Regions from separate parts of the Sporacetigenium sp. TC11 genome, predicted to be linked through region 1. Evidence: riboswitches for the same ligand, from Rfam matches in the RefSeq annotation. Region 1 holds a riboswitch; each other region holds the start of a gene.

Evidence for each region. A riboswitch is a leader RNA that binds a small molecule or an ion and turns the genes downstream of it on or off. The one in region 1 is predicted to bind lysine.
Region 2: another riboswitch for lysine. It lies ahead of dapG (aspartate kinase); the one in region 1 lies ahead of ACUSRV_RS10690 (APC family permease).
Region 3: another riboswitch for lysine. It lies ahead of ACUSRV_RS04915 (amino acid permease); the one in region 1 lies ahead of ACUSRV_RS10690 (APC family permease).

What each region holds. Positions count from the first base shown of each region.
Region 1 covers NZ_JBYVNY010000006.1:148,701-151,980, reverse strand. Annotated here, with positions in the region: gene ACUSRV_RS10690 (APC family permease) at 1-1,312, opposite strand, end outside; lysine riboswitch at 1,436-1,619, opposite strand; gene ACUSRV_RS10685 (prolyl-tRNA synthetase associated domain-containing protein) at 1,710-2,198, opposite strand; gene ACUSRV_RS10680 (LysR family transcriptional regulator) at 2,649-3,280, opposite strand, start outside.
Region 2 covers NZ_JBYVNY010000001.1:424,929-428,208, forward strand. Annotated here, with positions in the region: gene spoIVA (stage IV sporulation protein A) at 1-5, opposite strand, end outside; gene dapG (aspartate kinase) at 179-1,390, opposite strand; lysine riboswitch at 1,498-1,677, opposite strand; gene ACUSRV_RS02090 (NAD(P)H-dependent glycerol-3-phosphate dehydrogenase) at 1,734-2,756, opposite strand; gene plsY (glycerol-3-phosphate 1-O-acyltransferase PlsY) at 2,779-3,280, opposite strand, start outside.
Region 3 covers NZ_JBYVNY010000002.1:394,671-397,950, reverse strand. Annotated here, with positions in the region: gene ACUSRV_RS04925 (5-oxoprolinase subunit C family protein) at 1-123, opposite strand, end outside; gene pxpB (5-oxoprolinase subunit PxpB) at 137-862, opposite strand; lysine riboswitch at 1,233-1,406, shown strand; gene ACUSRV_RS04915 (amino acid permease) at 1,558-2,901, shown strand; gene ACUSRV_RS04910 (L,D-transpeptidase) at 3,122-3,280, opposite strand, start outside.

The DNA of each region.
Region 1 (3,280 bases):
GTAAACCTATAATTGAAGTTTGAGGATCTTCAATAAATGTATTTACCATTAATCCTAAGAATAAAATAGTTGTTAATATTACTGTAACAGGGTATCCAATTACCTTGTAAGGTCTTTCTGCACTTGGGAATTTCTTTCTGTAAACCATAACAGCATATACCCCTAAAGTGTTAAACAACATCCCTGAGAATACAACTAAAGAAGTTAACTGATTTAAGTCTCTTAGTAATACCAAAACTATAGATATTATACATTGTACAATTAAAGCATTATGAGGAACTTTATGTACAGGATGTAATGTTTTAAAGCTTTCAAAGAAATGACCTTCTTGACTCATCGCATAATACATTCTAGGAAATGCTAGTATACATCCATTTAAAGCACCAAACATAGCTATTACCATACCTACTATAACTAAAATACTACCGGTATTCCCCATTAACTTTTGTGCTGCATGTGTTCCTAAATAATACTCATTACTTGCTATTAGACTTTGAATTTCTTCAAAAGGTATAACTCTATATATAGAATAATTAAATAATGTATAAAGTACTGTTATTGAAACAATAGATATTATAATTGCAAGAGGTAGGTTTTTCTTAGGATTTTTTACCTCTTCAGCTACAGTATTTAAATTAGTCCATCCTTCATATGCCCATAAACTTGCAACAACTGCAAATGCCACCATACTTATAATTGAGCCAAAGCTTACGTCACCAGCCACTGGAGCTAAACTTAAATCCGGTGTTACTTTACCAAATACAAGGCCTAAAACCATTATTATTCCAATAGGTATTAATTTTGCAACCATAGAAATATTTTGAAGTTTTGATCCAAACTTAACACCAAAATAATTTACAACTGTAAGTAATATTATCAATGCTATAGCAACAAACTTAACTGTCCATTCCCCCATAGGAAGTATAGCAGTTAAAGCACTTGGAAGTGCAATTGCCAAAGCTGCAATAGAACCAGGACCAGCTATTAACCAGTTGTTAAATCCACTTAAAAAACCAACTATAGGTGAATATGCATTACTTAAATATACAGTAAGTCCTCCAGCACGAGGATCTGATGCACCTAGTTCTGCATAACAAATTCCGCCTAATAATGAAATTACTCCTCCTAAAACCCAAGTTAATAAGGCTAACCCTAAACTCATTCCAGTTCTCATTAATACATATGACCCTAAATAAAAAATTCCAGAGCCTACCATTATACCGCCTAAAATACTTACCCCACCAAATAAACTAATTTCTTTTTTAAAGCCAGACTCCGTATTTTGAGTTGGCTGTGCTAAATTATTATTCATATATTATTCCTCCCATTATATTCCATATTTAAAAAATTGCAAAATAAAAACACCTAACAGGCTTGTCAGGTGTATACATACGTATAGCAAAGCTAAAGACAATCCTCTCTCCCTTCTGGCTCAATGTGAGATAGCGCAACATCAAAGTATCGAGCATATACAATGATGACAGTCCTGCACCTATTTGATACAGACCCAGCAATCAGACTTTGGTATCTGAAGCTTCGGCGGTGGCTCCTTTTACTATATGTCATAGGCTTCCAACCTCGATATAGTTACTCTTAACAACCGCGCCTCTACCCCACCCTTTAGGATGAGGATTTTTATGAAGTTTTGATTTTTAATATCATAACACTATATTTATATGTTGTCAACATTATCCATATTACAATCAATACTAAATAGTCAAATAATGAATTGTGTTTTTATTATTTTCTACTAGTTTCTTAAGGTTATCAAAAGATATCCAAACCGTTGCTGTATTGTCATTAGGATGAACCCCTAGCTTTTGTTTATTTATTAAATCTCTGTCAAATACAACCTCAACTAAATGGTCTTCATCGTTTACAACACCTAAAGGAGTTACAGCACCTTTACTTAGATTTAAATACTTTGATAGCCTCTCTTCAGATGCAAAACTCAAACCAGTTGTACCAAGTTGCTCCCTTATGTTTTTTAGATCAGCTTGTTTATCTTTATCTAGTACAACAAGAAAATGTCTTTTTCCCTTTGCATCTCTAATAAATAAATTCTTACATACATCTCCATGTTTTGAAATACCTAGATCATCCATTTCTTCTATTGTGTAAACTGGTGGATGGTTTGTCACCTCATATGTAATGTTTAATTCATCAAGTTTTTGAAAAACCTTTTGTTGCTTGTCCATAATATACCTCCTCTTTATTTCATAGAACTAGTGATAATAAAATCTCTAATCACTATTATACTATATTTTCCAATTAAGATAATTTATAATTTTTTAAATTAATGTACAATTATATGCAATTTTATCTAACAAAGCCAAATCAATAAAATATATTGAGTAGTTATGCTTCGTAATTGATGATACAATTAAGAAGAATATCTTTAAAAGGAGTGATTACAATTAAGAAATTCCCTAAGCATATGTTTATTATGCAAATGATTGTAAATTTATTACTGATAACGTATGGATTGAATGGTTTGTTTAGAGCACCCAATAAAGCCATTATGTATCTTGTTATGACTATAGTAGGTGTAGGCGGAATTATAATAGATACTATCGTGTATAAGAAAAACAAAAAAGAAAAAGATAATTAGATAAGCATATCAACTAAAAACATTAAATAAAAAGACCTCATATATGAAGGTCTTTTTTGTTATGTAAATCATTATAATCAATATTAAAGTTTTCCCTCACTAATTGCATAAACAACGACATTGCAGGACTAATCCATTTATTCTTGTGATAAGCGTAAATTGCTGTGATTTTGGTATCAGAGCAGCCTACCTCCAGTTCTTTTAACTTACCATTTTTCAGTTCTTCTTCTACTGTGAAGCGAGGCAATAAAGAAATTCCTAAATTACTTGCAACGCATCTTTTTATTGCTTCAATACTCCAAAGTTCAGTTGTGTTATTTAAGAATATCTTTTTATCACAAAAATAATTTTCAATTATTTTTCGATAAATAGATTCAGGCTCATTAACAATAAGACTTGTATTTATTTCTTGGTTATGTTTGCAAAAATCAAATTTATCTTGCTCTAATAAAGGTGAACATATTAAAGCTAAAGGGAAATCAGATAGCTTAATAGTAATCAAACTATCATTTTGACTCCCTACATCGTACATTAAACCAAGGTCTACCTCTCCATTTGATAAGATATTTTTTATGGCAAGGCAATTCAGTGAAATAATAGAAAGTTTTACATCAGGAGCTTTTTCTTTGAATAAGCTCAACACATTTTGTAGTTTATAAGACATCAATG
Region 2 (3,280 bases), on a different contig from region 1:
TTCATCCTTATCCCTCCTGCATATAATTTCTTATTAAATTATATTTAGGGGGAAATGTTATTATTACAACTTTATATGATAAAGCTTAAAATAAGTACAAATTATTTCTCCCCCAAATAATACATAATAATATATATGCAAGCCTGTAACATTAAATACACCATACTATAAAATATATTTATAGTTCAAATGTATCATGTAGATAATTAACAGATTTTATCATATCAGATTCTTTTACTAAACAAGATATTGTCATCTCAGAATCCGATGTTTGAAGGAGTTCTATATTATTATTAGATAATACCATTACAATTCTTGCCATAACCCCTGGAACATCAGATATTTTACTTCCTATTATAGTAACCTTTGAACATTTTTGTGTTATTTCATACTCTATATTATATTTTTCTAATATGTTATTTACTATTTTCGTATTTGTAGCATCTATTATAAATGCCTTTTCTTTTATGAAGAAATTTATCATATCTATAGTTACATTATTTTTTTCCATTTCATTTAATATACTTATAAAATCTTCTTCTTTATATTTTCTTATTATGACTTGTGTAAATCCAGTTTGGTGAGCTATTGAAGTTACTAAGCTACTTTCTTCATATGTTACAAAATTTTCAAACTTAGGTCTTATGCCGCTTATTACTGTACCTTCATGTTCTAAGTTCATAGTGTTTTTTACTTTTATAGTTATATTTCCACTTTTTGCTATATCAACAGCTCTAGGGTGTATAACCTTTGCACCCTTATCTGCCATTTGAAATACCTCATCGTAATTTATATGTTTTAACACTTTAGCTGAAGGTTGTATTCTTGGATCAGCAGTCATTATACCGTCTACATCGGTATAAATCTCAACAACATCACAATTTAGGGCTTTCCCTACAGCTACAGCAGAGGTATCGCTTCCGCCTCTGCCTAAAGTAGTAATTTCTCCATCTTCTGTTATACCTTGAAATCCTGCAACTACAACGACTTTCCCTTCTGAAAGTTCTTTATATATTCTATCTGGTCTTATGTCTATTATTCTGCTATCTCCATATACTCCATTTGTTATTATTCCAGCTTGTCCTCCTGTTAAAAATACTGCATCTATTCCTTTGCTGTTTAATAAGTTAACAAATATAGATCCAGATATAACTTCTCCGCAATGCATTATCATATCTAATTCTCTTTTTGGTAAATCTTCATTCACGTTTTGGCATAATCCAACTAAAGTATCAGTTGCATATGGATCACCTTTTCTTCCCATTGCTGATACAACTATAACTACATCGTATCCATCATTTTTATAATTTTGTATTATATCACTTACCATATTCATTCTTTCCTGAGATTGTACTGATGTTCCACCAAATTTTTGCACTATTATATTCATTTATATATCCTCCTCGATGTCTTATAAATAAAAAAGAGCTTAAAGATAAAAATAACTATCTTTAAGCTCTAGAAATACTAATTCAAAACAAAAATAAGTATCTAAAAACTTAAGACAGCTCCCCACAAATATTATATATTCGTGACAGTTTTGTATATATTATATACAACCCCAACATATAAACTTAAAGCATCATTTATACATTTCGGCGTTGGCACCTTTCCCACTATATCATCGTGCTTAGCTCCACAGTAGTACTATTTGAAAACGCGACCTCTATCTTATTCTCTTATTTATTATTAAATTTTTATTTAAAAATTATTATAACATAAAAACTAGGCTATTAAAAGCCTAGTCTATCATTAACTATTTCTTCCATTTCATGTGTTTTATTTCTCATCATAAGTCCTATAACAGCTTCATTTGCATTTACTCCGTCATGAAGTACAGAATATATTGCATTAGTTATAGGCATATCTATATTAAGCTTCTTAGATACATCATAAGCTACCTCAGTAGCAGTTATACCTTCTACTACCATTTTTACTGTCGCCAAAGTTTCTTCCAAACTCTTTCCTTGTCCTATAAGAATTCCAGCTCTTCTATTTCTACTATGCATACTAGTACATGTAACTATTAAATCACCTATACCAGACAATCCAGAAAATGTATTAGGCTCAGCTCCCATAGCTACACCTAGCCTAGCTACTTCTCTTATTCCTCTAGTCATAAGAGCAGCTTTTGTATTGTCACCATATCCTAATCCATCACATACACCTGCTCCAAATGCTATTATGTTTTTTAATGCTCCACCAAGTTCTACTCCAATGACATCAGGATTTGTATAAACTCTAAATTTTGGAGTCATAAATGCATCTTGTACAAGTTCTGCATCTTTTATGTTATGTGATGCTGCAACTACTGTAGTAGGTATGTCTTTTCCAACTTCTTCTGCATGTGAAGGTCCTGATAATACAACATATTTATTATTTGGAAGTTCTTCTTTAACAACTTCAGACATTCTAAGCCCTGTTCCTTTTTCAAGTCCCTTAGCTACATCAACCAAAACTTGATTGTCATTTATTATTCCTTTTATGTTTTGGCATACAGATCTTACAGCTTGAGATGGCACAGCAAGAACTACTAATACACTATCTTTTATAGCCTCTTTTATATCAGTAGTAACATTTATATTACTAGGTATTACAACACCTGGAAGATAATCTATATTTTCTCTAGTTGTATTTATTTTATCACATTGTTCTTCACTTAAAGTCCAAAGAGATACATTATATCCTTTTTTACCTAGAACAAGTGCAAGGGCAGTCCCCCAACTTCCAGAACCCAATACACACATTTTTTCCATTATTAACACCTACCTAAATAATTTATTTAGAAATATTTTTCTTTTCCCCTAATTTTCTTTCTGTACCATTTTTAAGTCTTTTTATATTTTCTCTATGGGTGTATAAAGCAATTGCTGTAAGTATAAATCCAACTATAGCAGCTTTATTGTTTCCTATAATAACCATCGCTACAGGAAAACATGTAATCCCTAGTATTGAACCTAATGACACGTATTTTGATCTATACATAATCAAAATACTTATAGCTAAACAAATTAAAGCATAAATAGGATATATTGCAAGCATAGTACCAAGAGATGTTGCAACTCCCTTTCCACCTCTAAATCCAAGAAGTGCTGGCCAGTTATGTCCTAGAACAACAAATACAGCACCTACATAAGCTCCATCTAAAGGCTGTAGTCCATACCTACCTGCTAAATAGCGTCCTATAACCACTGCTATACTTCCCTTTAGTATATCTCCAATAAAGGCTATAGCAGCAGCTTTTTTCCCAAGTGTTCTTAAAACATTTGTAGCTCCAGCA
Region 3 (3,280 bases), on a different contig from region 1:
AGTTCTATAGGAGAATATATCCATAACTCCACCTTCTGGTATTCCATACTTTTGATATCCTATACGCCCACTATCTTGTACAGTAGTAAAAAACCCTGGATTCACTATTTTAACTCTTCCCATTTTTTACACCTCCTCATTTTGAGTAGATTTTATACTCATAAGTTCTTTTTTCTATTTTTTCTTCTATTTTTTTATATTCGATTTCTGTTATAGGTTTAAATTTCACATAATCTCCCTGATTTAGAATAATTATAGGGTTCCTATTCGGATCAAATAGTTTAAGAGGAGTCTTACCTATTATTTGCCATGTACTCGGCGAATCAACAGTATATATTCCAGTTTGTACCCCTCCAATACCTATAGATCCAGAACTTATATTATTTCTTACTTTTTTGTATTTCGGTACAGTTATACTATTTTCTACCTTTCCTAAATACGGAAATCCAAAAGTAAATCCCAACATATATATATAATATTCTTTAGATGAATGAATATCTATAACATTTTGTACACTTAATCCATTGTGTTTCGCTACGTTTTCTATATCAATGCCAACTTCTCTGCCGTATAAAACAGGTACTTCTACTACATTCGGTTTAGGAATATTTATATGTTCTATTGTTTTTTCTAAATATTTAATCTCATTTTGTAATTTTATTATATCTATTACTATAGGATTATATATTACTAGAAGTGATCTGTATGAAGGTATCATTTCTACTATGCCTTTTATGTCGCTTAAATTTATAGCTATCATCATAGACCTTACTTGAGTACCTATTTTTTCACTTATTTTGTTTTCGAATTCAATTATTAATCCTCTGTCGCCTGATAAAAGATACTTAGTTTTAGTTACCATAGTATACCCCCTAAAATTCAAGCTATTACCTATAATTATTCACAAATATATTTGTTTATGTATATTCTGTATAGGTATAGATATCAATTTTCATAAAAAATATTAGAATATTCATAAATTCAAGTATTAATTTATAAAAGCATTAATTTTGCACAGAATATTATACTTCAAGTCTGCATTCAATAAGTCCTATTATTAAATATCCTATTAACACTTCTATATTGTAGCGTTTTGGCATATTTGCAACGAATATTTTTCTACTTTTACAATTTTTCGACTTTTTGTGATTATTTTCTACAATTTTATCTTGCCTATTTACATTTTTTAAATTTCTGTTATAATATGATTCATACCAAATAACCGAATATAAAACTAAGATAGAGGCGCATTACCAAATAGTATTATTGTGGAGTTAAGCACTATGAAGCAATATGAAAGGTGTTAATGCCGAAATGTATAAATGATGCTTTGAGTTTATATGTTGGGGTTGTATATAATATGTACAGTCCTGTCACAAGGAAACTTGTGGAGAGCTATCTTCAGATTATTGCATTAGATTTTATATCTAAACTAAAGCAAAGTCTAGGAGTAGTAGCATATCCATGTCTTATTACTTCTAGGCTTTTTTGTTGGTCTATTTTAGTCATCTATTCTTTTATTTAAATAATATTCTAGAGAATTGGAGGAAAAGTTTCATGACAAACACTAAGAAAAAAATGGGTTTAGTAATGGCAACAGCACTTGTTGTTGGAAATATGGTTGGTTCTGGTATATTTATGTTGCCTGCATCATTGGCATCTCAAGCTTCAATTTCAGCAACACTTATGGCCTGGGTTATAACAGGTCTTGGGTCTATACTTTTAGCTCTTTCATTCGGGAAGCTAAGTTCTAGATTCCCAAAAACTGGAGGACCTTATGAATATACAAAGCTTGCATTTGGTGAATTTACTGGATTTTTGAATGCATGGCTTTACTATAATGGATCTTGGATAGGAAATGCTGCGATAATATTAACATTAACTAGTTATGCTTCACTTGTATTTCCGATACTTTCTGATAATCCGTTAGTTTCATTTATATTTGGTTCTGCTATACTATGGATACTTACATTCCTTAATGTACTTGGAGCAAGAGAAGCTGGCAAGTGGCAAACTGCTTCAACTGTATTTAAAGTAGTATTATTTGCTGGATTTATTATAGTTGCTTTATTTAATTTTGATGCTTCTAACTTATATACATCTAATGCTTCAGCTTCTACGGGATTTGGTGGTCTTCCACTAGCTATAGCAACTACATTATGGGCATTTGTTGGACTTGAATCATCAACAGTTTCTGCAGGAGAAATAGAAAATCCTCAAAGAAATGTTAGATTAAGTACTATATACGGAATAATAATTACTATAGCTATATATTTATTGGTTTCAATTGCTGCTATGGGTGCTATGCCTCAAGATAAACTAGCTTCAAGTTCAGCTCCTATATCAGATATATTAGGTTTAATACTTGGAAGTAAAGCTGGTATAATAGTTTCTATATCTATAGTTATTGCTACACTTGGTAGTATTATAGGATGGATATTGACTACTGCAAATATAGCTTATGCTGCTGCGATTGATGGTGTTTTCCCAAAGATATTTGCCAAAACACATCCAAAATATAATACACCTTATATGGCATTAATAATATCTAGTATATTAACTAACTTATTATTATTAATGAATTTCCAAGGAGGATTAGTTTCAGCATTTAACTTCGCTATGTTATTAGCTACATTATCATATCTTCCAATATATGCAATGACTGCAGTAGCTGACATAATGTTAACAGGCAAAAATGTTAAAAATGTTACTACTTTTATAATAACAAGTATCGTACCTCTTTTAGGCTTTGTATACGCTTGCTATACTATATATGGTACTGGTGCAGAAACAGTTTTATGGGGCTTTATGTTAATGTTAATAGGTATGCCGTTTTATGTATATAACAAACTTAAAAATCAAAATTCAAAAACTCATATAAACAAAAAGAAAGCTGCTTAGCAGCTTCTTTTTATTTATAAGTATATTATAACTTATTCGTTCTATAGAAGTTATAATATACTTCTGATAAGCTTGGGCAATGAAACTGCTACAAAAACAAAAATAAAGAAGGCATTATACCTTCTTTAGATGTAAAGACAAAAATGTTATATACTTTGAATTATATATTCGATAATAAAACATTAATCCCTTCAATAATTCTAAAATTTCGAAAATTCATCTAATGTATTATTATTTTACTTCCTCTAGGAACATTATCATATATCCATTTTGCGTTTTCCGTAGCTAACCTTATACAACCATGGCTTAATTCTTGCCCTAACCTTCCATCTATAACATATTTTCCTGCAACATCATATAATATTGAGTGATATAAGTA